DNA from 2 places in the Arthrobacter sp. zg-Y1110 genome. Region 2 is predicted to be linked to the other one. Evidence: predicted binding sites of a transcription regulator. Region 2 holds the regulator's gene; the other holds the start of a gene.
The links. The regulator Rex, encoded in region 2, represses fermentation and respiration genes when NADH is low (regulators of the CRP and FNR family bind a similar motif). The targets are predictions, from matches to a motif close to CTTGTGAANNNNTTCACAAG.
Positions count from the first base shown of each region.

Region 1 (15,108 bases), 900 kb from region 2:
TCAACCAGTACACCGACACTCCGGCCGGCACCTACTGGTGCACGGCACGTACGGAACGGGGTTCGGCCGGGAAGTTTTCGCTCAGCATCGGTGTGCCGTACCAGCACGTGAAGTGGTTCCGGGGCCGGGACACCACCGAACGTTCCAAATCCCGCTGTCCCGATCCGGACTGCTGCCGCACCCCGCCGGGGGAGCTGGCGTCCGAGTGGTCCGGCTTTGCCTGGCCCAGCGCACGGGCACATTCGCACCTGTTGGCTGCCCTGCCGCCCGGCGCGTTCCCCGGCGTGGACGAGACCGAGGTGTATTCCTTCCTGCAGGCGCATTCGGAGGGGTAGCGCCACCACGGGGGCATGTCACAGACGCAGCGGCTGTTTCGTCATCTCTGATGTAGGTATTTCCTCATCAAGGAGCAGACGATGAACCTCATACTGTGGATTGCCGCCGGGATGCTGGCGGCTGTAGCCCTGGCCAGCGGACTGCTCAAGCTATGCGTTCCAAAGGCCAAACTCGCTGCGGCCAAGGGAGGGGGATGGGCTGCCGATGTCAGTGGCGGATTCGTCAAGACCCTTGGTGTCCTCGAAGTCATGGCTGCGGCGGGCCTGATCCTGCCTGCTGTCTCCGGGGTTGCACCCTTTCTGGTGCCGGTGACCGCTATCTGCTGGGTCCTGCTGATGATCGGCGCGATGATCACGCACGGCCGGCGCAGCGAGGCCCCGTTGATGCTGGTCAACCTGGTGTATTTGGCACTGGCCGCCTTCATCGCGTGGGGCAGGCTGGGTCCCGAGCGTTTTGTTGCGTGAGCGGTCCCGGGACTCCTGCGGGGCTTGAAACTCGTTGACCCATCGCGGAGGGTGGTGGTCACACCAGCGATGCCGCCCGGCTGCGGGCGGCATCGCTCATGGAAAGAGGTACCCCGGTGGGCCGGACCGAAGAGTTCGTGGCGTTGCGGCCGCTGCTGTTTTCGATCGCCTATCGCATTCTGGGCAGCGTGAGCGAGGCAGAGGACGTGCTGCAGAATACCTGGCTGCGGTTCGAGGCTTACCCCGGGGAGCCCCGCTCTCCGAAGTCCTTCCTCTCCACCGCGGTGACCCGGAGCTCGATCGACGTGCTGCGTTCGGCGCGGGTCCAGCGGGAGGAATACGTCGGCACCTGGTTCCCCGAACCGCTGGTCGACGATCCGTATGAGGATCCGGCCCGGGCCGCTGAGCTTGCCGATTCGGTGTCACTGGCGGCGCTGCTGTTGCTGGAACGCCTCAGCCCGCTGGAACGGGCGGTCTTCGTCCTGCGGGAGGTCTTCGACTTCGGCTACCCGGAGGTCGCCTCCGCGGTCGGGCGGTCGGAGGCCGCCTGCCGCCAGCTGGCGGTGCGGGCACGGGACCACATGGCAGCAGGCAGGACACGTTTCGCGGCGGACCGAACCGAGCATTCCGAACTGGCGGCGAGGTTCTTCGACGCCCTCCGTGACGGTGACATCGCCGGCCTGCAGAAAGTGCTCGCCGCTGACGTGTCGATGGTCGGCGACGGCGGCGGCAACGCCCCGCAGTTGGCTCGCCCGATTATCGGCGCCGCAAACGTGGCCCGTCTGCTGGCCGCAGTTTTCCCCCGCATGGTCCGGCTGGATATCACCATCGAGCAGCACGAAATCAATCGGCAGCCCGGCGCGATAGTCCGTGACCGGGACGGGCGGGTGCTGACCACGGTGGTGCTTGACATGCTCGATGGGCGGATCCAGGCGATTCGCTCGGTCATCAATCCCGACAAGCTACGGCATCTGGGAGCAGTAGCGGACGCCTGGGAACTCAACCGTGAAGTAAGAGCACTGGGGAACTGAGCCAGCAGCGGGGTTGGACTGCCGGCCCGGTACGGGATAAGCGCTGGTTCAGGGTTTTGGTTTCGCCTAGGGTGTTGGCATGCCCGAGATGCCTGAAGTGCAGGGACTGGTTGATTACCTGCGGTCAAAGCTGCTCCCGCCCGATGCCCCCGCACTGGTGATCGCCGACGTCGAAGTGCTGTCTATCCCCGTGCTGAAAACCGCTGCGGTGCCGCTGGAGGAGCTCTACGCAGGCCCGGTGTCCGACGTCGAACGCCGGGGAAAGTTCCTGGTGGTCACCGCCGGGGGAGTGCATTTGGTGATGCACCTGGCCAAGGCGGGCTGGCTGCGCTGGTCCGATGCGTTGAAGCCGGGACGGCTGCGACCGGGCCGGGGAGCGATGGCGCTGCGGGTGCGTTTCGCAACGGAGGACGGCTCGGCGCAACCGGGCTTTGACCTCACGGAAGCGGGGACTCGGAAGTCGCTGGCGGTCTACGTTGTCCGGGACGTCGCGGACGTCCCTGGGATTGCCCGGCTGGGGCCGGAAGCGCTCGACGTCGGCCCGGCGGCTTTCGAGGAGCTGGTCGGCTCCCATCACGGCCAGATCAAGGGTCTGCTGCGGGACCAATCAGCCATCGCGGGGATCGGCAATGCCTACAGCGACGAGATTCTGCATGCAGCACATCTGTCTCCGTTTGCCATCGGCGCCAAGCTCGGACCGGGCGAGGTCCAACGGTTGTTCGAAGCGATGGGTGCCGTCCTGGAATCTGCAATCGAGAATGCGTCCGGGCGTCCCGCCGCGGAATTAAAGGACTCCAAGCGGCAGGCCATGCGGGTGCATGCGCGGACCGGTGAGCCCTGCCCGGTGTGCGGGGACACCGTCCGGGAGGTGGCCTTCGCGGATTCCTCCCTGCAGTACTGCCCCACCTGCCAGACCGGCGGCAAGCTGCTGGCGGACCGGAGGATGTCCCGGCTGCTGAAGTAGCTTCGCGGCCGGGCTTCCGGCAGAAAAACAGCGGGCCCCGGATTTCTCCGGGGCCCGCTGTTTTTATGTTGTGCTGTTTATCTTGCCGGTGTGTTTCGGTGCCAGGCCCCTACGGGCTTAGCGGCAACCACCGTTGTTTTCCGTGTAGGTGTCCAGGCGGTGAATGAACGCCGCCATGGCCTCGCGGGAAACGTTCTCACCCGGGTGGTAGCTGCTGTCCGGGTAACCGGTAGACACTCCGGATGCCTTCATCCAGGAGATCTCCCGGTGGAACTGGTCGTTGGTCGGAACGTCCGTGAAGGAAGCCGTGCCCGGAGCCTGGTAGCCCTCGGCGGCGTCGATCCCGCACTTCTCCCCGGCAAACCGGTTCATGAAGGCAGCCATCGCGTCACGCTTGACCGGTGCCACCGGGCGGAAGGTGCCGTCCGGATAACCGGTAGTGATGCCCGATTCGGCCAGCCACGAGATCTCCTTGTAGAACTGCGTGCTCGGCGTGACGTCCGTGAACGGCGACACGTCCGGCGCGTCGTAGTTCGGCGAACCCGCGAGACGGTACAGGAACGCCGCCATTGCATCGCGGTTGATGGAACCGGCCGGACGGTAGGTGCCGTCCTCGTAGCCGGTGGTCAGCCCCTGGTCAGCCATCCAGTTGATGTCCGATTCGAACATGGTGCCCGGAACATCCGGGAACCGCAGCGGAGCAACTTCCACCTGAGTGACCTGGTCCTTGACGCCCTCGGCGTTGTGGTGGTGCAGGAACAGTGCCTTGGCGCCCGTGGTGCTGGCCTGACGGTTGACCGTAAGGGTTGCGCCGTCCTCTTCCGCGTAGACGAAGGCAGCAGGGCTGTTGCTCTGGAACCAAACGGCCGGCTGGCTGAGGTTGAACGGAATCCATGCGGTGGTGTCAACCGGAACCCGCTCGCCGGACTCATCCACGTTGATGGCGTTGGTGGTGGAGATGCGGTACTGGATCGGTTGTGACTTCGTGAGATCCAGGCCAAGGGAACCGGCCGGAATCGGCAGGGTCATCACGTTGGTGTCGAAGACATTGCTGTCGACGTTGCCCACGGTACCGTTCACCGGGTAGGAACCCGGGAGCGGGGTGCCCAGCACGAGCCCTCCGTCCGCATCGACGCCCGTCACCGGAGCAATGCGGAAGACGCTCTGGTCAAGACCCGTGATCCGGGTGGTGACGGCCACGAAGTTGGGTACACCGTCGGAGTTGGTATCCAGCTCGACCAGGATCGTGCTGTTACCGCTGATCGTGGCCCAGTTTTCCCAGGTGCTCAATCCGATGTTCAGGACAGCCGCGTTCAGGTTGGTGCTCCCTGCAGCAGTCAGTGCCGGAACGTTGGACGAAGCACCGACGTTGCGCAGGTCCAGGCCGTAGAGGGAATCCAGCGCAAGATCGCTCCTGCGCGGGCTTTCCTCGCCCAGCACCAGCGGCGTCATCATCGAAACATAAGCCTCGGTGCCTTCGCCCTGGGCCAGTCCGCGACCGGTGAAGGTGACGGACGTAGCCAGGTCTGCCGCGCCGGCAAACGAGATCTTGGAGCTTGCCTGCATGTCGGACGTCGGCTTCGGTGCGGAGTAGACCGGCACCCGCAGGGCCGGCGATCCTTCGCTCGTCAGTTGGATGCGGCCCGATTCTTCGGCGATGTACTGGCGCGCGGTGGCGCCAGTGCCCTGGGTCCGCTCGGCCGCCGGGTCGATCCGCTTTGCCAGCGCGGTGGGATCCGCAATGCTCAGCGTGACCGGGATGGTGGCAGTAGCGTTGGCGGGAACCTGCACGGGTGCAGTGCTGACGCTGATGCTGACGCCGGGCATGTCGGTTGCGGGCAGGTACTCGGGCGTGTACGTCTTCGGTGAATCGCCCTTGTTCTCGACCGTGATGGTGCGCGTGATCTCGACCGGCTCGGCTCCGACTTCCAGGACGCCGAAGTTCATGGACGTCAGGCGCGGGTTGTCTGCGTCGTAGGCCAGGACCTTCGTATTCAGGGCGTCCAGGGCGTCAACGCGTCCGGATCCAACGCGGTTCGGCGCATGGACTACGCCTTCACCGGCGAATACGTCGTGGGTCGCCGTGTTCATGATGATCGACTTGACCTCGTACGGGTTGTAATCCGTCGCGCCCACAACGAGTGCGGCAATACCCGCTACGTTCGGGGCAGCCATCGAGGTGCCGGACTTGATGGAGGCGCCGGTGCCGGTGCCAACCTGGGCGGACTTGATCTGCGTTCCCGGGGCGGCGACGTCGGGCTTGATCACGCCGTTGGAGCCGTGGACGCCGCGCGAGGAGCTGGCGTTCAGGGTGTCCAGCGCGCCGGACTGTCCGGTCACGCTGCCCACCAGCTCGGGAGCGAGCTGAATCTGCAGGGTCCCGGCCTCGGCGGCCGGCCGCAGCTGCTCGCTGGATTCGCGGGTGAACTGGAAGCCGGGGATCGTAGCGTTTCCGGCAATACCGGCCGAGAAGCCGTTCAGGGTGGAGTCAAGGACGACGCCGGCGTAGCCGGCGGCTGCGGCGTTGTTCCAGCGGACGGCCGAACCGCATTCGCGCGTGGCGGAGTTGTCATCCCAGGTCAGCCAGACCCATTTGCCCGCATTGGCGCCCGCGGGTTCCAGTGCGGCGCAGCCGTCGGAGTTGCCGCCCTGCGGCGCCATCACCACGGTGCCCGTCCGAGCGGCCTCGGAAGCGGAGGCGTAGTCGAAGCTGGAGGTGTACTGGCCCTTGCCGGTTCCGGCAGTCGGAGCCAGGACGCGTGCAGCGTCCAGGGTGGTCTGGGACCCGACGCTGTTTGCCACGGTCAGTGCAGTCTCGGCGCTGCCGGGGGAGCCGCCGATATCGTAGATGTCGCCGGAGTTGCCCGAGGACACGACCGAGAGGATGCCCTGGGCCGTGAGCGCATTGACAATGTCGTTTTCGGGATCGTCATAGGCGGGGAAAGCGGAACCCAGGGACATGTTCACAACCTGGGCGCGGTCGCTGAAGTCGCCGTCGTCGTTCGGGTCCAGGACGTAGTCCAGGGCCTGGCCGACAACCTCGGAGGAGCCGACGCAGCCGAAGACACGGACGCTGACGAGCTTGGCGTTCGGTGCGGTGCCCGGGCCGATGCCCATGGCGTTCACCTGGTTGCCGGTGAGCGTGGAGTAGTCCCCGCTGAACGTGGTTCCGTCAGCGTTGGTGCCGTAACCCGCTGCCGTTCCCGCAACGTGGGTGCCGTGGCTCCCGCAGTCCAGGGGGTTGGCGTCCGGGACAGGGATGGGGCTGTACGTGGCGGGGTCGGTGGGATCCGCGTTGTAGGCGTCACCGACGAGGTCCCAGCCGCCGGCGAACTTGGCCGGATCGTAAAGGCCCAAGTTTGCTGCCGGGATAGTGGGCGAAGCCTGCGCCGCCGCAAACGCTTCGGGGGTGCCCGGGCCGCCGAAGTCCGAGTGCGTGTAGTCCAGGCCGGTGTCGAGGACGGCAATGGTGACGCCCTCACCGGTCTGGGACCGCTGCACCCAGGAATCCACGGCACGGACGTCAATATCCCCGCCCTTGTTGTCAAAGGTCTTGGGAACGATGCCGGTGATCTTGACGACGTCGCCGCGTGCTGCCAGCGCCCTGATTGCCTCAGCGTCGCCGTTGATGGCAACACCCGGGATGGTGTTGGTGGTGGTGTAAAGAATGGACGAGGAAGCGGCCTGGGCAACTTCTTCGGCCTTCGTCTCGATGCCGCTGCGGATTTCCTGCACCTGGCCGGACTTGTTCAGCGGTTCGGCGAGTCCTTCGAGTACTTCGACGGGCTGGGTCTGTTCATAGGCGCCTTTGCCGCTGAACTGTACGAAAACCGAGACCGGGCCCTGCTTGGTTTCGAGATCCGGTGAAACCTTGAAATCAGGCGTAACCGTTTCGATTCCCCGAATGGTCGGTTCCTCGTTTGCGGTCCCCTCAGTGGCCGCAGCCGGTGCCCACATGCTGGAGGCGAGGGCAAAGCCTGCGACTGTTGCCAGCGCTGCCTTTCCTGCTCTCCGGTGGTTTGGATTGTTCATACTTCTCCCTCAAAAGAGGCCGCCGGGGCCAGGGACAAGTACGGCAGTGAGTTCCGCAGAGTGACCGAGACCGGCGAACCTGGCAAAATGGATAGGCAGATCCGGTGCCTCAGAATGCAGTGACCCCCAAAGAAGCGACCCCGAACGCTGCAGCACTGCTAGTAGAGTCATCCCTCCGGGGAGGGATGTCAACGGTGTTACCAGTGTTACTGGCGGGTGATTTGTGACGGGTCGGGTGCTTACGCCTTCTTGGTAAGGTGAGCTGAACGTTCGTCCAAAGCTGGGAGCCACGTGGTTTTAGATTCTGCCTCCGTCGGGATTGTTGTCAGGACGCGGAATCGGCCGCTGTTTCTGGCCCGGGCCCTGGAGAATATCTTCGGCCAGAACTTCAGTGATTTCACTGTGGTCGTGGTTAACGACGGCGGCGCCCCGGCCGACGTCGAGCAAGTAGTTTCCGCTGTCCCGGGTGAGTACCGGGAACGTATTACCGTGCTTCACCGGCCTGAGAGCCGAGGCATGGAAGCTGCCTCCAACGCGGGTATCCGGGCCTGCTCAAGTACCTACATTGCCATCCACGACGATGATGACCTGTGGCATCCCGATTTCCTCAAGCGGACCGTGGATTGCCTGGAAAGCACTGCTGCCGCAGGCGTGATGGTCCGGACAAACATCCGCTATGAACAGATGGCCGGCGGAGATATCCGGGAAATCGACTCGGTTCCCTTCTGGCCCGACATGACGCAGGTTTCCCTTGGCGCCATGCTGCGGATCAACCAGGCCGTGCCCATTTCCTTTCTTTACCGGCGGTCCCTGCACGAGGAGCTCGGGTATTACGACGAGAGCCTCGAAGCGGTGGGCGACTGGGAATTCCATCTCCGGGTACTGTCCCGGCACACCCTGGAATTCCTCGACGACGAACCGCTGGCGTTTTGGTGCCAGCGTCCCGATGCATCCGGCGACAGTGCAAACAGCGTAAACAACAAGGCCGACGCGCATCGCCGTTTTGATGCCAAGGTCCGTGACGCCTATCTTCGCGATGATATTTCCCGGCACGGTATGGGAACCCTGCTGCACCTGACCAAGCTGCTGGCCCGGCAGGAAGAACTCCTGGAGGAAAACCGCCGGCGGATGGAGGAGATGGAACACAGATTGAATGAGTCCCTCCTCCGGCTGGAAGATACGGTGGTGCGGCGGACCAGTCTCAGCAGATCGGTCGACCGGATACATTCAGTGGCCGGGCGGATCCGTTCCCTGACCGGCAGGGCGGCGAAGTGACGCGCGTTGCGGTGCTGGCCGACGTCGGACAGCACGTGTACCACGTGGGAGACGAAGCCATGGGGCTCGCGGCTGCTGACGAGCTGACCAGGCGCGGGTTCGACGTCGTCCTGCTGTCCCGGGACCCCGACCAGACGCAGGACGGCTACGGGCATCCCGCCGTATCGACTCTGGAGTTCCCCTGGAGTCCTGCCGAACGTGAGGACTACCTGCGCCGCATCCAGGCGCATCTTGCCGGGGCGTCCTCCTTGCCGGAGTCGGATCCGGCCCTGGCGCTGAGGGAACAGCTGGCGTCAGTGGATGCGGTGCTGATTGCCGGCGGAGGGAACCTGAACTCGCGCTTCGGATGGCTCCTGTACGAGCGTGCCGCGGTGGCAGCGATTGCCCGTAGCCTCGGCAAACCCGTAGTGGTGTCCGGCCAGACACTCGGGCCGGTGCTGACAGCCCGGGATGCCCAGGTCCTGGCCGAAATGCTTCAGGGCGCCCAACTGGTTGGCGTCCGCGAATCCACATCTGCCGGGATCGCCCGGGAACTGGGTGTGGACGCAGTGCAGGGGTTGGATGATGCCTCGTTCCTCGCTGACCCGGCGCTGCCCGACGGCGGCGCCGCCGTCCAGCAGGACGCCGCTCGGCCCGTGCCGCGCTATGAAGCTCCGGCGGGGGACTATGTGGCAGTTACGTTTGCCCCCGGAGGGGATGAAGACTTCCGGAGCGGGCTGGCGGCAGCACTGGATCAGCTGCATGCCAAGACGCAGCTGCCCGCCGTGTTCATCCCGCACATGGGTGTCCCCGGAAACATCGACGCCGACGCCGGCATGCACGCGGAGATCGCGGCCCTGATGGACACGCCTGCAGTCCTGGTGCCGGTCGTGGAGGCCCGTGAGGCTGCCCGGCTGACACGCGGGGCGTCCCTCGTGGTGACCACCCGCTACCACCCGGCGGTGTTTGCGCTTTCTGCCGGTGTTGCCGCCGTGGCGTTGTCCGTGGAGGCCTACTCCGATGCCCGCCTGAGGGGCGCCATGGAGAACTGGGGGATGGACGATTTTGTGCTGTCGCGTCCCGCTCTGCAGGAGGACCTGTTGGATGAGGCGCTGCTGGAAGCATGGGAACGGCGTGCCGAAACAGCGAGCCACCTGAAGGCAGTGCTGGAATTCCGTACCCGCGATGCCGGCATCTGGTGGGACCGGGTGGCTGCCGTCCTGCAGGCCGATACTTCCGCGGCGGCCGTTTCTGCGGCGCCAGGGGCAACCGGCCTGTCGCCGAGTGCCCGGCTGGAGGGCCGCGGGGAGTGGGCGGCCGCGGAGACTGAGCTGCGCCGGCGGTTCTACCCGCAGTCCCTCCTGGCAGCACGCCTGGCGGCAGAGGACGAACGGGTGCAGTCCTTCACTGCTCCTATCTACCGTGCCCTGGAGGAGGAGCGGACAGCGCACCAGCGGCTGGCCGGCAGCAGGACCGTGCAGACCGCTTTGGGGTTGCACAGTTCCTTGTCGAAGTTCCGCCGACACCGCGCCTAAGCCGCAGCCGGTTGCATAGAAAGCGCCGCGCACCTCCGGCTGCCGTCGTGAACGACGGAGGCGGAAGGTGCGCGGCGCTTAGGCCGGAACCTAGAGGGCCGGGCCCTGGCCGGCGTTGCCCTGCCACAGCGCATCAAACGGTGCGTTGGAGGAAACGCGGTTGCGGATACCTTCCGTGACGAAGGCCTTCGCCGTCTTGGCCGCTTCCAGAGGCGTGGCCCCCTTGCCCAGTTCAGCAGTGATGGCCGCAGCGAGGGTGCAACCGGCACCGCTGACAGCTACCTCGCCTACCTTGGGTGCCCGCAGGACCTCCATGGTTTCGCCGTCGTAGAAGACGTCGACGGCGTCGTCGCCTTCCAGTCGGACACCGCCCTTGGCCAGCACTACGGCTCCGCTGGCTTCATGGATGCGGCGGGCTGCTTCCTGCAGGTCTTCCACGGTCTCAATGGAGTCCATGCCGGACAGGGACATCGACTCGAAGTGGTTGGGGGTCACGAAGGTTGCCAGGGGGAGGATCTGGGCCTTGAGCGCCTTGTCGGTATCCAGTGCCGCGCCGGGCTCCTGGCCCTTGCAGATGAGCACCGGGTCCAGCACGAGGTTCTTCCAGTCCTGGGCCTGCAGCGCCTTGGCAACGACGTCGATGGTTGCCGGGGTGCCGAGCATGCCGATCTTAACCGTGTCGAGGTCGTAGGCGGTCGTGATGGCTTCGAGCTGGTCGGTGATGACCTGCGGGTCCACCGGGACAAACCGGTGGTTCCACGAATTGTTGGGATCGAAGGACACAATGCAGGTCAGGGCGGTGATGCCGTAGACGCCGAGTTCCTGGAAGGTCTTCAGGTCGGCCTGGGCGCCGGCGCCGCCGGTGGCTTCGGAACCTGCGATGGTGAGCGTGACGGCCGGAGCTGAGGCCGCAGAAGTGGGTGTGTTTGCAGACATGGGTCCATCTTCCACCCAAAACGGCGGAACCGGCCACCCTTGTAAGACGCGCTGTTACGGCGCGCCGCCGTCGTGCCCCGCCGCCGTCGTGTCCCGGCGCGTTACCGTGCCGGCTCCCGCCGCTGCGGGCTAACCGTCCCGGCGGACGCCTCGGAGCAGGCGGACTACGTCCTCGAGGATGTTCCGGACCACCGGGAGCCGGGACAGGATCACGAGTTTGGCCACCAGCGGGGCCAGATTCGCGGCCAGCCGGTGGGACCTGCGCTGACCGGGGGAGCGGTCATACACCCAGAAGAAGGTGATCCCCATATGCATCAGCCAGAGCAGTTCGGGCAGGTCGCCGCGGATAGCCACGGGCGGCTGCGGCCGGGCGGTCGACACCGCCTGACGGAACATTGCGATGGATTTCCCCCGCCCGACGGCGTCGTCCTCCCTGCGGTTCGGCGACATGGCGTCGCGCAGGAAATGCGTGCCGAAGGCGTGGTACGGCTCCATGGTTGTCAGGCCGGTGGACAGAATAACCGCCAGGTTTTCCCCCAGATTGTGGCCCTCGCGGATCTGCGGCAGCGCAATTGAACGGTGTTCGTCCTGGAGGGACCGGTAAAGCTCGTGGAGGAGGTCATCCTTGGAACGGAAATAGTAGTAGGCGTTGCCTACCGAAACGTTTGCCTCCTGCGCGACGGCGCGCATGGTGGTCTTTTCGTAGCCCTGTGCGGCGAAGAGGCGCAGCGCGGTGTCGATGAGGAGCCGGCGCGTCTGTTCGCTCTTGGCGGTGACGGCCAATGATGCTCCCTTTGCAGTATTTTCAGCGTTTAGTAGACCATTCTTTTGAACGTGTTCAAAATTGGGTGCGCGGCAGGAGCGGACCGGGCATGGCAGAATGGAGGCGGTCCAATAGGGCCGCCCGGGGCAGCGGGCACAGTGCTAATACAGCCGGCGAAAGCCAGGCGAACCACTACCGGAACGGAATTGCCATGGATGCACAGCCACGGGCAGCTGTGAAAACTTCTGCAACTTACGCCTCCCGCGGGAGCTCGCAGTACGACCTGATCCTCACCCTGATGTGCGTGGTCATCGTCATTTCGAATATCGGCGCCACCAAGGGAGTGCAGTTTTCCCTTCCCGGCGGCTGGGAAATCGTCACCGACGGCGGTTTCTTCCTCTTTCCACTCGCGTACATCCTCGGCGATGTGGTCAGCGAGGTTTACGGTTTCAAAGCCGCCCGCCGGGCCATCTTTACCGGCTTTGCGATGGCACTCCTCGCCGTCGCCAGCTTCGCCGTGATCATTGCCCTGCCCGGGTTCACTGATGCCTACGGGCTGGAGAAGCAGGCTGCACTGGAAGTGGCGCTCGGGCCGGTCTGGCAGATTGTCCTTGCGAGCCTGCTGGGGTTCCTGGCCGGCCAGCTGCTGAACTCAATGGTGCTGGTGCGGATGAAGGAGCGGTTCCGCGAGAAGGCACTGGCCGGACGGTTGATGCTATCCACCGGTGTGGGGGAGTTTGCGGACACCCTGATTTTCTGTGCCATTGCGGCACCAGTCATCGGGATTACCGACGCCGGCGGGTTCTTCAATTACGTCCTGTTCGGCTTCCTCTACAAAACGCTCATCGAGTACCTTTTTGTGCCGGTCACCGCCCTGGTCATCCGGGTCATCAAGAAGCGCGAACCCAGCTATGTACCGACTGAGTTGGAGCCCGTGGCGGCGTAGGGCCCGGGGCCGGAGCTGACACGGGCCGGTTAGTACGCGCTTGGGTCAGGCGCCTGCCGCTGCCTGCGCCGCTGGGCAGGCTATTCGCCGGGGTTTCTGCTGCCGGTTTGTACATCCGCTGCCATCTCGGGATTCTGCTGCCGCGCAGAACGGCAGCAAAAGCCACAAACTGGCAGCAGTTTCTCAAACCGGGCGGTTTTGCGGGAGTGTCGGGGATTTTGAGGTGCGGTGATGCTCGTCAGGTCACCGGGCGCAATCCCTGCCCAGGTGTGCAAAGGTGGGGGAACGCCAGCGTTTCACTTCCCCAGTACGGCAGGAGACAAACATGAGCAATCCAGTCCCGAACCCCGGTGCCAAGGCAGTAGATGAAAATCTTGCCGGCACCGCGGAGGAATTCAACGATGAAGTCACCCAGGCGATGATCGACGACGCCCAGGAGAAGGATTCGAGCCCCGGAGACGAAGAACGGGATGCCCAGCCCGCCTTGGAAGAGGATGAATCGACCCAGGCCAAGCCGGACAATTCCTAACAGCCCGGCTCTGCAGAATCCCTGGAGCTCGGCACGTCGCACGCAAGGATTGCTGCGGTAGGTAGAACAACTACTTGCCGCTGTAGTACTTCCCCAGGACCTCTGCCTTGAAGTCGAAGAACGTGCCGTCGTCGATGGACAGCCGGGCATCATCAACGAGCTTCACGGTGAAGCGTTCATTGTGGATGGAAATCAGCGTGTGGCTGACCATCTCGTTGGACTTGAACAGGTGCTGGATGTAGGCACGGGTGTAATGGGTGCAGGTATAGCAGTCGCAGCCCTCCACCAACGGCCCGAAGTCCCGCTTGAACTTGGCATTCGACAGGTTCTTGCGGCCGTACGGCGTGTAGAACGCCGAATTCCTGGCCACCCGGGTGGGAGAAACGCAGTCGAAGGTGTCGGCGCCGTTTTCGATGGCGGTGAAAATGTCATCCGGCTCGGAAATCCCCAACAGGTGGCGGGGCTTATTCTCCGGAAGCTCCTCCGTGCACCACCGGACAATGGTGCCGAGGTTTTCCTTTTCGAACGCCCCGCCCAGTCCGAAGCCGTCAAAGTCCATGGCACCGAGATCCCGGGCTGCCTTACGCCGCAGGTCTTCGTACTGCGCGCCCTGCAGCACGCCGAACAGGGCTTGGTAGGGCTTGTCGGCGCGTTCCTCGGTCAGCCGCTGGTGCTCGGCAAGGCACCGCAGGGCCCAAAGACGGGTCCGTTCCAGCGACATTTCCTGATATCCGCGGGAATTCATGAGCGTGGTCAGCTCATCAAACGCAAACATGATGTCGGCACCGATTTTGTGCTGCACCTGCATCGAGATCTCCGGGCTGAAGCGATGCTTGTCGCCGTTCAGATGGGACTTGAACCAGACGCCGTCGTCGTCAATATGTGCCAGGCGTTCCTTGCCGGGGGCGACGTCGTCGTCCGCCCCGGTGGCGTGCGTGGTGCCGTCGGCATTCATGTTGATGACCTTCTTGAAGCCCGCACCCAGGCTCATGACCTGGAATCCGCCCGAATCGGTGAAGGTGGGGCCGGACCAGTTCATGAACTTCCCCAGGCCGCCGGCTTCATCGAGGATGTCCGGGCCGGGCTGCAGATACAGGTGATAGGCGTTCGCCAGCACGGCCTGTGCACCGAGTTCCGCGACCGACTCGGGGAGCACCGCCTTGACCGTGGCTTTGGTGCCTACCGCGATGAACGCCGGAGTGGCGATCTCGCCGTGCGGCGTGGAGATGGTGCCGGTGCGGCCCTGAAAACCGCCGCCGTTCGCCTCGACGCGCTGTTCGGCCGCTGCAGGGGCGGTTTCGCGCAGGCGCTTACCGAGGGTGAAGGAAAAGGCTGAGGAAGACACCCCTCCATTTTGCCCTACTCCGCGCCGGCCTTCCGCCGGGTGCGGCTGCTGGGAGATGCACCACATTTATGTCTGCCGGCGCTTTGGCGGGGATAGGTTGGATTGGCGGAATTCCACCGGCCATGCAACCGGCCGCCGGAATATCCCCCGCACCCCTCCGATGCCTACGGCACGAAAGGCAGAGGCCACCCGCGTTGACGCACCTGCAGGAAATGTTTCGGATCGCTCCGGCACACAACGACCACCACGCGGCCGTCCGCTGCGCCATTGGAGTGGGAGTGCCGCTTGTCCTGCTGCTTTTCCTGGGGCGGATTGACCTGGCCATTTTCGCCACGTTCGGTGCCTTCACCGGGATCTACGGCCGGAATGAACCGCACCGCCAGCGACTGGGCCATCAGGGCCGCGCCGGGACACTTATGCTGGCCGTCATCCTGGCGGCAGCGCTGTGTGCCCGCCTGGACCTGGATGACTGGGGAATCGTCATCGGCACCACGGCAGTAGCCGGGCTCGGCACCATTGCCACGGGCTTTTGGCGGCTACGCCCAGTCGGCTCGCTGTTCCATATCTTCGCCTTCGCCGCCATATCCTCCGTCCCGAACCATCCTCCGCTCTGGCAGGGGATGCTCACCGCGGTCCTCACGGTGGCCTTCTCCATCCTGCTGGGCCTGTCCGGGATGCTCGTGCAGAAGTACCGCACGGAATGGAAACGACCGGAACGCCTGCCCTTTCCGCCGGCCCGGCGCCGCCTCATCTACATTGACGGGCTGCAGTATGCGGTGGCCGCAGTGGTGGCAGGATCCATCGCGACCCTGCTGGGAATCGGCCACAACTACTGGGCGATGGTCGCGGCGACCGTTCCACTGATCGGCGCGACAGTACGCCACCGGGTCCACCGCGGCCTGCAGCGCATCCTGGGCACGTTCGGCGGCCTGTTGCTGACGGCGCTGATCCTGCTTCCGGGACTGGAGCCCTG
Region 1 is NZ_CP104272.1:323,007-338,114, forward strand. It holds gene N2K99_RS01605 (helix-turn-helix transcriptional regulator) at 1-335, shown strand, start outside; gene N2K99_RS01610 (DoxX family protein) at 417-800, shown strand; gene N2K99_RS01615 (RNA polymerase sigma-70 factor) at 899-1,831, shown strand; gene N2K99_RS01620 (DNA-formamidopyrimidine glycosylase family protein) at 1,911-2,795, shown strand; gene N2K99_RS01625 (S8 family serine peptidase) at 2,913-6,827, opposite strand; gene N2K99_RS01630 (glycosyltransferase family 2 protein) at 7,119-8,102, shown strand; gene N2K99_RS01635 (polysaccharide pyruvyl transferase family protein) at 8,099-9,616, shown strand; gene thiD (bifunctional hydroxymethylpyrimidine kinase/phosphomethylpyrimidine kinase) at 9,707-10,552, opposite strand; gene N2K99_RS01645 (TetR/AcrR family transcriptional regulator) at 10,682-11,335, opposite strand; gene N2K99_RS01650 (queuosine precursor transporter) at 11,527-12,261, shown strand; gene N2K99_RS01655 (hypothetical protein) at 12,587-12,790, shown strand; gene tgt (tRNA guanosine(34) transglycosylase Tgt) at 12,861-14,135, opposite strand; gene N2K99_RS01665 (FUSC family protein) at 14,330-15,108, shown strand, end outside.
Region 1: a site for Rex is predicted at 11,378-11,397, ahead of N2K99_RS01650 (queuosine precursor transporter). Genes of this name have one in related genera too.

Region 2 (15,108 bases):
ACGGCACCAAACCGTCGGAGTGCGGCGTGAAACCGGCGTTGTTGAACGCGGAAATGGAATAGAAGACCGCATGCCAGATTGCCTGGCCGGGGGACTCACCCAGGATCATGAACCGCGGCGCCATGATCAGGGCAAGGGCCAGTTCAATTACGACGGCGGTGCTGAAGACGATGCGCAGCAGGTGGCCCACTTCGCCGAGCCGGCCCGTGTTCATACCTTCCTGGGCCATGAGCTTGCCGCGGACGCCGAGCCGCTTGTTCACGGCCAGTGCCAGCAGCGAGGCCAGGGTCAGGATGCCCAGACCGCCCACCTGGATCGCGATCAGGATCAGCACCTGTCCGAAGGCGGACCAGTAGGTGGCGGTGGAGACCACGGTGAGGCCGGTGACGCAGACGGCCGATACAGCGGTAAAGAAGGCATCGTGCAGCGGGGCGGATTCCCCGCTGCTGGAAGCGGCAGGCAGGCTCAGCAGGGCGGTAAAGAGCAGGATGACCAGGCTGAACACGATAAGCGCCAGCCGCGCCGGCCGGCCGGTGACCAGCCCGCCCACAAACTCGCGGATCCCGGCAACGATGGCGGGACCGCTGTGCTGCTCTTTCTCCAGCAGGGATTGCCGTGGGATTGCCATGGGTGGTCCAGTTCTTTTCCGCGGTGGTTCCGCACAGTAGTAGCACTTATCCGGCAGATGGGCGCGGACACCAATATCAGAGTAGCGCCCGCATCACGTAGCCTGTCTGCATGATCAGTTCCGGGCTAAGCCTTCCCATTATGCCGACGTGCATTGTCTGGGATGAATCCATGCTGGCTTACGACTTCGGCGCAGGCCATCCGATGAGCCCGGCGCGCCTGGACCTGACGGCCCGGCTGGCCCGTGAATTGGGACTTTTCGACCTCGAAGGGGTCTCCATGACCGAGCCGTATGTCGCCTCGGCAGCCGACCTGCTGACCGTCCATGGCTTCGACTACATCAGCGCCGTGCAGGCCGCCGGAGCCGACCCCGCGAACTGCAACACCCTGCTGGGGCTGGGTACCGAGGACACGCCGGTCTTCGCCGGCATGCACGAAGCCAGCGCCCGGTTGGTCGGCGGTTCCCTGGCCGCTGCGGACGCCATCCTGTCCGGCGAGGCGACACACGCGGTCAACTTCGCCGGCGGCATGCATCATGCCGGCTATGAAAAAGCGTCCGGATTCTGCGTCTATAACGACGCCGCGGCCGCCGTCGCGCGGCTCCTTGCCAAGGGTGTGCAGCGGGTGGTGTACATCGACGTCGACGCCCACCACGGCGACGGCACGCAGAACATTTTCTGGGACGATCCCCGCGTTATGACCATCTCGCTGCATGAAAGCGGCCTGACCCTGTTTCCGGGGACGGGTTTCGCCAACGAAACCGGTGGCAAGGCAGCCGAAGGAACCGCGGTCAACATCGCCGTACCGGCACGCACCACCGACGCCGGCTGGCTGCGGGCGTTCCACGCAGTGGTACCCCAGCTGACTGAGGCCTTTGCTCCGGAAGTAATTGTCAGCCAGCACGGCTGTGACAGCCACACGGATGATCCCATGACCAGCCTCCGGGTCAGCGTGGAGGCCCAGCGGCAGGCTGCCCTGACCATCAGCGACCTGGCCGGCCGCCTGTGCGAAGGCCGCTGGATCGCCACCGGCGGAGGCGGCTACAACGTCGCCTCCGTGGTGCCGCGGTCCTGGGCGTTGCTGATGTCAGTGGCTGCCAACGGGCGGGTGCGTCCCGCCACCCCGCTGCCCCCGGCCTGGCGCGAGTACGTGCTGGAAAAGCACGGCGTGAAGTCCGGCGAGACGCTGGGAGACGGGGCGGATATCTGGTGGCGTTCCTGGGAAGTGGGCTACGACCCGAATGACGAGATCGACCGGACCGTGATGGCGACCCGCAAGGAATTGTTCCCGCTGCACGGGCTGGATCCGTGGTTCGACTAGGCGGTTCCTCCGGGATGCTCCCGGCTGAGGGTACGGATAAACTGGCGGGGTCCCGGCCTGGGCCTGCCGGGCAAGCTGTCCGGCACCTTCCACGCGGGCGGGCGGAAGCAGTTCTGGAATATTTCCGGATATGACCGCGCCGTCGTCATCGCACTGGACCCCGCGGAAAAATTTGACCGTCTCGTGATCACGGTTGATGACCCGAACCAGCTGGTGGACATGATCAACAACGCGGTCGGCGTACGGTAAACCAGCAGAACCGCTGGTTCAACCCGCGGCTCCTGCAGTGCAACGAGGCACCGGCCGCAGCGAGCATACGGTGGTCCTCCGGGATGCTCCCGGTCCCATATCCGCTAGGGTAAATGCCATGGTCTTTGACGATGTGTTTGCAGTAATCGCGGAAGGTACGCGGCGTGAAATCCTGGGCGCCCTGCGTACCGGCGACAAGTCCGTAGGGACACTGGTGGAGGAACTCGAGGTCAGCCAGCCCACGGTCTCCAAGCACCTGAAAGTGCTGCGCGAAGCCGGACTCGTCTCCATGCGGGCCGAAGGCCAGCGCCGGTACTACTCGCTGGAAACTGCCCCGCTCGAGGAACTGGTCCTGTGGCTGCGGGCCTTTGACCTCGCGTCGCTGACGGAGTCCCGCCTGGCATCCGTTTCGGCAAGCCACCAACCCGCCACCGCGGCTGCCGCGGCGGCCGGTGCGCTGGTGCCCGGCGCCGCGGAGACCCGCCCGCTGCCGGTGGACGCCGGCGTGCAGAACCTCGGCCGCACCGTGGGACGGGCCGCAGAGCGGGCCGCCGACCTGTTCGGCCAGTTCCCGAAATTCCGCCGCCGCCGGCCCTAGGGACGCGGCCCGCAGGCACTTTGGCCCGCCTTGCATCGCATCCCCGGCATCCGCGGGGCTAGCGTAGTCCTAACCGGGGAATCCAACCTCTAAGGAGCAGCAAATGGAACGTGTACTGACACGCGTACGCGACGACGTCTTCCGTCGCAATCCCGGGGAAACCGAGTTTCACCAAGCCGTCGTGGAAGTCTTCGACTCCCTCGCCCCCGTGCTGCGCAAGCATCCCGAATTTGCCGAGGCCGCGATCCTGCAGCGGATCTGCGAACCCGAACGGCAGATCATCTTCCGGGTGCCCTGGGTGGATGACAAGGGCCAGGTACAGATCAACCGGGGCTTCCGGGTGGAATTCAACTCTGCCCTCGGCCCGTACAAGGGCGGGCTCCGGTTCCACCCCTCCGTGTACCTGGGCATCATCAAGTTCCTCGGTTTCGAACAGATCTTCAAGAACGCACTCACCGGCATGCCGATCGGCGGCGGCAAGGGCGGCTCGGACTTCGACCCGCGGGGAAAGTCCGACGCTGAAGTAATGCGCTTCTGCCAGTCCTTCATGACCGAGCTGTACCGGCACATCGGCGAGTACACGGACGTTCCGGCCGGTGACATCGGCGTCGGCGGCCGCGAGATCGGTTACCTCTTCGGACAGTACAAACGCATCACGAACCGCTACGAATCGGGCGTCCTCACCGGAAAGGGCGTGAGCTGGGGCGGATCCCTGGTCCGTCCCGAGGCCACCGGCTACGGCGCGGTGATGTTTGTCGAGGAGATGCTCAAGACCAAGGGCATGAGCCTGGACGGGCAGCGGGTGATCGTCTCCGGGTCCGGCAATGTCGCCATCAACGCCATAGACAAGGCCCAGATGCTCGGCGCCACGGTGGTGGCCTGCTCTGATTCCGCGGGCTACATAGTTGACGAAAAGGGCATTGACGTTCCGTTGCTGCGGCAGATCAAGGAAACGGAGCGGGGCCGGATCTCGGAATATGCCGAGCGCCGCGGACACTCCGTGAGCTACGTGACGGAGGGTTCCATCTGGAACGCGGGAGCCGGCGTCGCCCTGCCCTGCGCCACCCAGAACGAACTGGACGAAGCAGACGCGCTGGCATTGATCAAGTCCGGAGTCCGGGCCGTGGCCGAGGGCGCGAACATGCCGTGCACTCCGGCCGCCATCACCGCATTCCAAGCCGCCGGGGTACTGTTCGGCCCGGGTAAGGCGGCCAACGCGGGCGGCGTCGCCACCTCCGCGCTGGAGATGCAGCAGAACGCGAGCCGGGACTCCTGGTCCTTCGAGCATACGGAACGCCGGCTCAGCGAAATCATGGTCAACATCCACGAACGGTGCGCCCGGACCGCAGAGGAATACGGTTCGCCCGGCGACTACGTAGTGGGTGCCAACATCAGCGGCTTCGTGAAGGTAGCCGATGCGATGCTGGCCCAGGGCGTGATCTAGGCCGGCTTGCACGGCCCGGGCCCCGTGGCTGCGGAAAGAACTTCCACTATGGTTACTCCTGCCACTACAGTAGGGACCATACGGGGCCATCAGTGACGCACGTCGCAACAGGCCGGTGACGCGATATCCTTCAGCCACAGGTGCTCCCACATGGCTTGCTGTCGGGAGCGGCGGCAATGAGCAAAGGAACGGGACTAAATGGCAGACGAGGGAAACTTCTCGGATGTGCGGTTTCTGACGGTATCGGAAGTTGCCGATGTCATGCGGGTCTCCAAGATGACTGTGTACCGGCTGGTCCATTCCGGCGAGCTGCCGGCCGTCCGTTTCGGCCGGTCCTACCGTGTGCCTGAATCGGCCGTCCAGAAGGTGCTCCGCGACGCCGTTATTGACCGGCGTACAGACACTGCCTAAGCCCTGCCTCGGGTACACCGCTTCACTGAACAGCGCCGGGACGCGCCGTTCCCGGCTGCTGTTCCGGGCTGGCAAATTCCACAGCCCCGAAGCTGTACCCTGTTAAGGAACGTTTTAACCGAAAGCCAGTAACTACCGGCAACCAGCTCCTGTGCCCACGGCAACAGGGGAGGGGAACCGGTGACTCCTAATAAGTTTGTGAGGACTCTGTGGGTTCAGTAATCAAGAAGCGCCGCAAGCGTATGGCCAAGAAGAAGCACCGCAAGCTGCTTCGCAAGACCCGCCACCAGCGTCGCAATAAGAAGTAGGTCCTTCTTAGCGACCGTTGTCAGCTGGCCCCCGCTGCACATGCAGTGCTGGGTCCGCTACGGCAGAGCCCGCCAGTCCCTAGGGATAGGCGGGCTCCGGTTTTTAAGCAGCCGCCGGGCGGTCAGCTCTGCTGGGCTGTCAGCGGGCCCGCACCCAGGAGAACCCCCGCCACAGTCCGTACGTCGCCCCGGCAACGGTCGCCGACTTCAGGCCCAGCGTTGCTGCCCTCCGGCCTGACCGGAAGTCGTACACGGGCCAGTTGCGCTCACGGGCATGACGGCGCAGGCGTGCGTCCGGATTGATCGCCACCGGATGCCCCACCAGGCTCAGCAGCGGAACGTCGTTGTAGGAATCGCTGTACGCCCAGCAGCTTTGCAGATCCAGGCCTTCCTTCTCGGCCAGCGCCCGGACACCGGCAGCCTTGGCTGGCCCATGCAGGAACTCACCCACCAGGCGTCCGGTGTACATGCCGTCGGTGACCTCGCTGACAGTGCCGAGGGCACCGGTGAGGTCGAGCCGGCTGGCGATGACCGAAGCAACTTCGATGGGCGTTCCGGTGACCAGCCAAACCGGCCGGCCGGACTTCATATGCTGCTGGGTCAGGGCCCGGGTGCCGGGCCAGATCTTGGAGACAATCATTTCGTCGTAGACCTCTTCGCCCAGCGTGCGCACATCCTCCGAAGAGAGACCAACGGCGAAGGCCAAGGCGGCGTCGCGGACAGAGTGGACGTCCTTGAGGTTTTCACCCTGGAGCATGAACCTCAGCTGCTTGCTCGCGAACCCGGCTGCTTCACGGATCGTGAAGACTTTCCGCTGGTACATTTTCCGGCCCACGTGGAACAGGCTGGCACCGCGCATGAGCGTATTGTCGACGTCGAAAAAGGCGGCTTCGCCAGGTTTGCCCGCGGCGTCTGTGGTTCCGGTGGCTCGGACTACAGTGGCTCGGGGCATGGTCCGAGTCTACGCAAAACCCGGCCTGAGCGCGGAAATCCGACGTATTGGGGCTATTTTGGACATATGAGTGAATCCGTCGGACCGGAAGTCGTCCTCCTTACCCGACCGGGCTGCCATTTGTGCGAAGACGCCCGCCTGGTGCTCCGGCGCGTGGGGGAGGACCTTGGCATTCCCTGGCAGGAACGCAGCGCCGAGGATGACCCGGAACTCGCCGTCCGCTTCGGCGAGGAGATCCCGGTGTTGTTCATCGACGGCGTCCAACGGGACTTCTGGAAAATCGACGAAACACGGCTGCGGCGTCTGCTGGGGGCGTGATGACACCCGAGGAAGTCCGGTCGGAACGATCCGCCCTGGAGGGCGGAACGGCCAACAGCGGCGAGGCGGCCCGACCATCGTCGGCCGGTGCGGGTGCAGGACGGCACATACCGCCGGCGTCGCTGGCGCGGTTGACTATCTACTTGAGGGCGCTGTCCGTCATGCTCGCCGACGGGATAGAACGTGTGTCCTCTGAAGAGCTGGCCGAAGCGGCCGGAGTTAACTCGCCCAAGCTGCGCAAGGACCTGTCCTATCTGGGGTCCTACGGGACCCGCGGCGTTGGATATGACGTCCCGTATCTCAGCGGACAGATTTCCGCCGCGCTTGGCCTGACATTGAATTGGCGGGTAGCCATAGTAGGAGCCGGCAACCTCGGCCGTGCCTTGGCAGGCTATCCCGGGTTCGGCTCAAGGGGCTTCGAGGTTGTGGCACTGTTCGACGCCGACCCGATGGTTATCGGCCAGGAGGTGGGCTGGCTAAGGATCAGCCCGGTGGACTCGCTTGAAGCAGTGCTCGCGAAGACGGAGGCGAACATGGCGGTGCTTTCGGTGCCCGCCGAGGTTGCCCAGGATCTATGCGACCGCCTCGTGGAGTCCGGCATTACCAGCATCCTCAGCTTTGCTCCCGTAGTGCTGCAGGCGCCCGAAGATGTCCAGATCCGCAAAGTGGACATGGCGACCGAACTGCAGATCCTTGCCTACCACGCACAGCGTTCACAGGTTTCGCAGATCGCCGCCCGGGCCCGCCTGGCGCGCTAGGACCGGTTCCGACGGCAGGGGTTCCGCCTGGCCTCCTAGGTGTTGGTGCGGCTTTGTTTGGTGCCGTTGCGGCGCGAACGGCTCAGCCGAGAGTACCCGCGGGCGGAACCACGGAGCTGCTCCCTTGGTGAAGGTGATCACGGCTCCTGCGACGCCCAGGGCTGCCGCGAGAGACTGGGTGCCGGTTCCTGCGTTCGTCGCGTAGAACAGTGCCGTGCCCGCAAGGACCGCGGTGGCTATCCGCGCCCAGCGGTGCCGGTCCCGAACGGCAACCGCAAGCAGGAGGGCGGATCCCAGGATCACCAGGGCATAGGCGAGCTCTACCGCCGCCTGCGTCCTGGCATAGTGGGTGCCGGTCACTCCGTACCGCTCGAGGAGGGCAATGGCGGGCGGCAGCGAATCCGGTATGGGCATCCGCGAAACGGTTGTAATGGTGCCCCACAGATTGAGCAGGCCGGCACCTGAAATCAGCGCGAATGCGGCGGCAATGGCAGGAACCGGGTTGCCGGTGTTCGCCGGCAGGTGGCGCTGTACGGCCCGCACCACCACGGCTATCGCGTGCGCTGTGGTGCGGGCTGCAACGGCTATGGCATGTGCAACGGTGCGGGCTACCACCGAGGTGGCGTGTGCGACGGCGCGGGCACCGACGGCTGTGGCGTGCGCTGTGGTGCGGGCTGCAACGGCTATGGCATGTGCAACGGTGTGGGCTACCACCGAGGCGGCGTGTGCGACGGCGCGGGCACCGACGGCTGTGGCGTGCCCTGTTGTGCGGGCGCCTACGGCCGTGACGTGTGCTGTGGTTCGTGCGCCTACGGCCGTGGCGTGTGCTGTGGTGCGGGCGGCCGTCGAAACGGCGTCGGCGACGGCGCGGGCGCCTACGGCTGTGGCGTGCGCTGTTGTCCGGGCGGCAACGGAGATGGCATTTCCGATGGTGCGGACTGCGACGGCAACGGCGTGGGCCGTGGTGCGGGCGGCCATCGAAACGGCGTGGGCCGTGGTGCGGGCGGCCATCGAAACGGCGTGGGCCGTGGTGCGGGCGGCCATCGAAACGGCGTGGGCCGTGGCGCGGGCCGCCACCGACACCGCATGGGCGGCAGCGCGCGCCCCGGCGACAGTCGAGTGCACCGCGGATTGAATCGCCGCCGATGCGGCGTGTGCAGCGGAAAGTATCCAGTTCCAGACGGCATGGGCCGCGGCTTGGAGCCATGCCGAGGCGGCACGGGCTCCGGCGCCAACTCGGTTGGCCCCGGACTGGACCGCAGCGCTGGTGGCATGGGCGCCGGCTTGAACCTGAATGGATGTTGCATGCGCCCCGGCATGGACTCCGGCAGAAGTTGCCTGGGCCCCGGCTTGAACCCGCAGCGAAACGGCGTGTGCTCCGGCGCGGACCCGGACAACCCCTGTATGGACGCCGGCAGAAGTAGCCCGGGCTCCCGCCCGGGCTTGATTGGAGGTGGCATGCGCCGCGGCTTGGACATGATTGGATGCGCTGCGTGCCAAGCTGCGGAGCCAGGAGTAAGTTCCCTGCACCCCGGTGCGGAGCCAGGCGGCGGTTCCTCCCGCCCCGACGCGAAGCCAGGCAGATATACCCCGCAGTCCTGCACCCAACCACGTAAAGGTGCCATGAAGGCCGCTGCCAATCCAGGCGATGACGCCCTGGAACCCTGCCCGGAGCCAGACGTAGAGGGCGTGGCCGCTGCCGTTCTCCCCGATCCCTGAGGGTGAGCCGGGTTCAGGGGAGGTAGGTTCCTCCCGTTTCCCGGATCCGCTGCCGGGGCCTGCCGGGGAGCCCCCGGATACCGTCGGGGGATGGAGCGGTACTTCCGGGATGAAGATGTTGGGCCCTGCATACTCCGGAGAATCGGCTGCCCGGTTGCGCAGGGGAATACGGGTTTTTTGTTGCTGCGGGTTAGGAAGCAGAGCTGCCATGGTCCTCCCCTTCACGGCGGAACTCCGGGGCCGTTGCGTAGCAACTCGCCGCCGGAAGAGAACACAACGCTACGCGGGCACGGTCGGCGTGTGACCCCTCCACTGCGAAACCCGATCCGGCAAGGGAGAAGTCCCGCCGAAACCGACGGGACTGTGCGAACTCAGTAGGGGTACAGCGGAGCCTTGCGGAAGTACGGGGTGGACGGCCGCAGATACAGCATCACGATCCCGGCAATTCCCAGCAGGCTGGAGGCCAGCGAAATCAGGCTTAGTGGTGAGGTGAAGTAAGCGCCCAGCATGGTGAAGATGCCGATTAAGGAGAAGGCGGCAAACACGGTGCCCAGAATGCGGGCCCAGTTTTTTCCCCTCCGTACAAAGAACGCGATCAGCACGTAGATTGCAAAGCCGATCAGGGCCACGACGATGCCAAAGGAAATGAGGAAGGAGCTCACGCCTTCTTCGTCCAAACCGGTTTCGGCGAACGCCTCCTGCTCCTGGGAAGTCATGATCGACGGCAGGCTGAAGGAGGTGATGACGTTGTTGATGAGGCTCAGCACGCCGGCAGCAAGGATCAACCACGATCCGATGATGACCTCGCGCGGGGCAGGTCCCTTAGCCGGTTTTACCGGCGGTGCATAGGAGTAGGGCTGGGCGTAGCCGGAGGGCTGGGGGTAGCCGGAGGGGACGGACTTGTCGTAGGGGCCGCCTGGAGCATACTGACCGTACTGCGGCTCCGGACGGGATCCGGGACCGGTTCCGGGAACAGTAAATCCATCGGGATTCGCAGCGCCGCCTGCACCCTCGGGGCTGGTTGTGCCGTCAGGATTGGTCGGGTGGTTGGGCTCGCGCCCTGGCTCGGGAGTGTTCTCTGGTGTGCTCATGTCCGCCTGCTTGCTGGTTGGTGTCTCGAAGCGGCTGGACGAAGGTGCCGTCGGCGTGGCCGGGGCGCCCCCGCAGCCAAACATCCAGCGTATCGCGGTGGGTCCGGGACGGTCAGGGGTCCCGGAAAGATGGTCCCCGAAAACAGTCCCGGAAAGACGGCCCCGGAGTACAGCCCCGAGGACAGTCCCGGAAAACAGCCCCAAAAAAACGGCCCCGGACCAATGGGTCCGGGGCCGCCCTGTGGGGGGGGGGGAATGGGGGGCTAGGCTGCTACGAAGGCTGCGTCAACGTTGATGGTGACCTTGTCGCCCACCAGGACGCCGCCGGTTTCCAGTGCCGCGTTCCAGGTCAGGTCAAAATCCTTGCGGCTGATAACCGTGCTGGCGGAGAAGCCGGAGCGGGTGGCGCCGAAGGGATCCACGGCCACACCGTTGAACTCCGTGTCCATGACGACGGAGTGGGTGATGCCCTTGATCGTCAGGTCGCCTGTGATCTTGTAGGTGGAACCGGCGCCTTCAATTCCGGTCGCAGTGAACGTCAGCTCCGGGAACTGCTCGACGTCGAAGAAGTCCGCGCTCTTGACGTGGGCGTCACGATTGGCGTCGTTGGAGTTGAAGGAGTCAGCGGCAATCACGGCAGTGACCACGGTGTCAGCCAGGGTCTCGCCGACCACGAGGGTAGCCTCGACCTTGTCGAAGTTGCCGCGGACCTTGCTGATGCCGGCGTGACGGACAGTGAAGCCCACTTCGCTATGGGAGGCGTCGAAATTCCAGGTTCCGGTGGTGAGGCCGCTGGGGATCATGGAGAGCTCCTTCTGGTAGCGGTGCTGCCGGGAGGCCCCGACGGCACTTTCATGCATTTGCATACAGTGTTGCACGGTTTGGTTAAAGGTTCAAGTGAAATGGGTCCGTCGATTTCGAAGATTTAGCTGACGGCTCCAACTCTGCGAAACTGGGACACATGTCCCGCTCATCCATACACCTCGTGCGCCACGGTGAAGTCTTCAATCCGGACAAGGTCCTTTACGGACGCCTTCCGGAGTTCCATTTGTCCGACCTCGGCCGCCAGATGGCGGACCGGGTGGCGGAACACTTCATCGAAGAGCGCAGCAAGGGGGCCAACCTGGTCTACCTGGTTGCTTCGCCGCTGACCCGGGCCCAGGAGACCGCCGCCCCGTTGGCGGCCGGACTGAACCTGGAAATCGCCACGGACGAGCGGATCATAGAGGCGGAAAACCGCTTTGAGGGCATGTCCCGCATCAAGAGCCAGCTGCGCAATCCGCGGTACTGGCCGCTCCTGCGCAATCCCATGCGTCCCTCCTGGGGGGAGCCGTACGCCAAGCAGGTTGCCCGTGTGATGTCCGCCGTTGATGATGCACGGATGCGCGCCGTGGAACTTGGCGGAGATGATGCCGAAGCCGTTTTGGTCAGCCACCAGCTGCCCATCTGGGTCACCCGGCTCGCAGCCGAGGGCCGGAAGCTCTGGCATGACCCCCGCCAGCGCGAGTGCACCCTGACGTCCGTCACCACCCTGGAGTTCGACGGCGCCGTACTCACCGGCGTGCGCTACGCCGAGCCCAGCGCGGACCTCCTTCCCGGTGCAGCAAATGTTCCGGGAGCATAATAGAATTACTACGCGTTGTAGAAGTGGCTCCTCCCTGCCGCGATGAAAGCTGGAAATCCTTGAAGAACCGCACACGCCCTGCTGAGCCGGAAGCCCTTGGGCGACGTTCCTTCCTTCGGCTCGGTGCCGGGCTGGCCCTCGCCGTCCCCTTTGCCGCAGCTGCCACCGGCTGCTCCACGGATGACCCCCTGGCCGAACAGGCCAACGCTGGAGACAACAAGAACTACATTGCCGGCGACGGCTCCGTCACTGAATACGACGCAGCCGAGCGCGGAGAAGCGGTGCAGTTCTCCGGTTCCCTGTTCGACGGCACCGAGGTGACCTCCGCTGACTGGGCGGGCGACGTCGTCGTACTCAACTTCTGGTACGCGGCCTGCGCCCCGTGCCGGAAGGAAGCCCCGGACCTGGTGGAGCTGCACGATGAGTTCGCCGGTGCCGGTGCCCGCTTCTACGGCGTGAACATCCGGGACGAGAAGGCCACCGCGGAAGCGTTCGAACGGAACTTCAATATTCCGTACCCCAGCTTCCGGGACAAGGACGGCGGCGTACTGCTGGCCATGACCAAGTTCGTTCCGCCGTCGGCCGTACCCACCACGCTGGTGCTGGACCGGCAGGGCCGCGTGGCTGCCCGCATCCTCGGACTGGCAGACAAGGGCACCTTGAAGGCCCTGATCAGCGACTCGCTGGCAGCGTAGGGACAGTGTCCTTCCTTACTGCCGTCGTGGCCCCGGTGACCGAGTCCACCGCCAATACCTTTGCAGACACCGTCCTGAACGGGTCCGTACTGCTGGCTATCCCCGTGGCTGCCCTCGCCGGCCTCGTATCCTTCCTTTCCCCCTGTGTGCTGCCCCTGGTTCCGGGCTACCTCGGCTATGTCACCGGGTTGACCGGCGTCGACCTGCAAAAGCAGCGGCGGGGACGGATGTTCGCCGGCATCGGATTGTTCGTGCTCGGCTTCTCCGTGGTCTTCGTGGCCCTGGGCGCCGGAATCGGACAGCTGGGTGCGTGGTTGAAAGGCTCCGAACAGGCCTGGATTTCGCAGGTCCTGGGCCTCGTCGTGATCCTGCTGGGCATCGTGTTTATGGGCGGCATGAGCTGGTTCCAGCGGGACCGCAAGATCGAAGCCAAGCCGCCGGCCGGGCTCTGGGGAGCTCCGGTGCTCGGCATCACCTTCGGGCTGGGCTGGGCACCGTGCATCGGCCCCACGCTTTCGGCAGTCCAGTTGCTTTCCTTCTCCGGCAGCGACGCCAGCGCCGCAAAGGGAGCCCTGCTGACCTTCGTGTACTGCCTCGGACTGGGGCTGCCCTTCCTGCTCATCGCCGTCGGGTTCCGCCGCGGCATGGGCGCCCTTGGCATCTTCCGCCGGCACCGGCTGGCCCTGCAGCGTTTCGGGGGCGGCATGCTGATTGCCCTGGGCCTGCTGATGGTCAGCGGAGTCTGGAACCAGTGGATCAACCAGCTCCAAGGTTGGTTGGGTAACGTGACCCTGCCGATCTGATGCCGAAACCCAGTGAAGAACAGACGACCAATGAGAACACCTTGACCCCCGGACCGGATGACGTGACAGACAAAGCAACAACGCCCCGCCCGTCCAACCCCCGCCCCGCCAAGGGACGCCGGGACGACGTTGCGCTGCCCGCACTGGGCCTGCTTGGCACGCTGCGCTGGGCCTGGAACCAGCTGACCAGCATGAAGACGGCGCTGTTCCTGCTGCTGCTGCTCGCCGTCGCCGCCGTGCCGGGATCACTGTTTCCGCAGCGCCCCGCCGATCCTTCGGTAGTCACGCAGTACATCAAGGACAATCCCGAAACCGGGCCCTGGCTGGACCGCTTCCAGCTTTTCGACGTGTACTCCTCCGTCTGGTTCTCGGCGATCTACCTCCTGCTGTTCATCTCGCTGATCGGCTGCGTGATTCCCCGGGCCAAGGCCCACTTCAAGGCCATGCGCTCCAAGCCTCCGCGCACGCCGAGCCGTCTTTCCCGGATGCCCGAGTACGGCACGCTCACGGTTCCGGCGCAGCTGTCACTGACACCGGCGGATGCCGTGCGCGACGCCGCGAAGATCCTGCGCCGCCGCGGTTACCGCGTGGACATCCGGGACGAGGACGGCGAACGTCCTTCCGTCGGCGCCGAGCGCGGCTTCGCCAAGGAACTGGGCAACCTGGTGTTCCACACCAGCCTGATCGGCGTCCTGGCCTGCGTGGCTTTGGGCGGGTTGTTCGGCTACAGCGGACAGAAGATCGTGGTGGAGGGCGAGTCCTTCGTTAACACCCTGGTCAGCTATGACACCTTCACGCCCGGCTCCAACTTCACCGAAGACCAGCTGAGCCCCTATTCCCTGACGCTGGACGACTTCGAGATCGAATTCGACCGCGAATCCGAGACCCACTACGGACAGCCCCTGGACTTCACGGCGAACGTGACGGTGAAGGAAGACCCCGAGGCCGAGGCCGAGGAACAGGTCCTGAAGGTCAACTCGCCCCTGACGCTGGGCGGCACCCGGGTGTACCTGGTGGGCAACGGCTACGCCCCGATGGTGACGGTGCGCGACGGCGAGGGCAACGTGGCGCTGGAAGGCCCGGTGGTGGCCGTGCCCACCGATGCCATGTACACCTCCCTGGCCGTGGTCAAGGCTCCGGATGCCAAGCCGGACCAGCTCGGCTTCGTCGGGTTCTTCCTGCCGACCGCCATGATCGACGAAGCCGGAGTCAGCTACTCCGGCGACCCGGATCCGATCAATCCCCAGCTGAACCTCAACTCCTACTACGGGGACCTGGGGCTGGACGAAGGAGTGCCTTCCAACGTCTACGTGCTGGAAACCGAAGACCTGACGCCGCTGAACAACCGCGACCTCGACGCCGGCGGCATTGTGCTGGGCGCCAACGAGACGTATGAACTCCCCGACGGCAAGGGATCCATCACCTTCGACGGCCTCAAACGGTACGCAGCCCTGGACATCCACTACGATCCGGGAAAGACCGGAGTCCTCGTGTTTGCCGTGCTCTCCCTGTCCGGTCTGGCTGCCTCGCTGTTCCTGGCACGCCGGCGGGTCTGGGTGCGGGCCGGCCAGCATCCCGACGGACGGGTAATGGTTGAATACGGGTTGCTGGCCCGGGGCGAAGATCCCCGCCTGACCAGTGAAGCAGCTGCACTCCGCGGACTGTTCGCTGAGAAGTGGTTGGCAGGGCAGGACGCAGAAGGACAAAATGTTGGACGGGCCACCGTCTCCGCACACGCATCGGCAGATAGCACCGCCACAGAAGAATCAGGTAAGGACCAGTAATGCCCTCCATTGATTACACCCTCGCCAGCTACAGCGAGCTCTTTATGCTGCTGGCGGCATTTGCCTACACGATCGCCTTCCTGGCGTTCACGTGGGACCTTGCCAAGAGCAGTAAAACCATCCGATCGGTGGAAAGCCGGCTGGAACAGAAGACCTCCGTGCGTGAAACCGTTCCCGCCGGCGCCGGCGCCGGTGCCGGCAACGGCTCCGCCCGGGACTGGGACGCCGACGGCAGCCGCGAGGCACAGACCGCTGACAGCGCCATGGGCTACACCGGTCCGCGGCGCAACGCAGCCCGGGTAGGCGTGGCCCTGACCGTGCTGGCGGCAGCCATCCACGCGGCCGGCGTCGTAACCCGCGGTATGGCGGCGCACCGCGTCCCCTGGGGCAACATGTACGAGTTCTGC
Region 2 is NZ_CP104272.1:2,929,883-2,944,990, reverse strand. It holds gene N2K99_RS13770 (TrkH family potassium uptake protein) at 1-628, opposite strand, end outside; gene N2K99_RS13765 (acetoin utilization protein AcuC) at 739-1,947, shown strand; gene N2K99_RS13760 (helix-turn-helix transcriptional regulator) at 2,315-2,794, shown strand; gene gdhA (NADP-specific glutamate dehydrogenase) at 2,898-4,238, shown strand; gene N2K99_RS13750 (helix-turn-helix domain-containing protein) at 4,437-4,649, shown strand; gene N2K99_RS13745 (30S ribosomal protein bS22) at 4,859-4,957, shown strand; gene N2K99_RS13740 (HAD family phosphatase) at 5,097-5,909, opposite strand; gene N2K99_RS13735 (glutaredoxin family protein) at 5,976-6,227, shown strand; gene N2K99_RS13730 (redox-sensing transcriptional repressor Rex) at 6,227-6,985, shown strand; gene N2K99_RS13725 (hypothetical protein) at 6,941-8,110, opposite strand; gene N2K99_RS13720 (hypothetical protein) at 9,076-9,795, opposite strand; gene N2K99_RS13715 (YceI family protein) at 10,059-10,598, opposite strand; gene N2K99_RS13710 (histidine phosphatase family protein) at 10,757-11,419, shown strand; gene N2K99_RS13705 (TlpA family protein disulfide reductase) at 11,479-12,114, shown strand; gene N2K99_RS13700 (cytochrome c biogenesis CcdA family protein) at 12,120-12,917, shown strand; gene N2K99_RS13695 (cytochrome c biogenesis protein ResB) at 12,917-14,701, shown strand; gene ccsB (c-type cytochrome biogenesis protein CcsB) at 14,701-15,108, shown strand, end outside.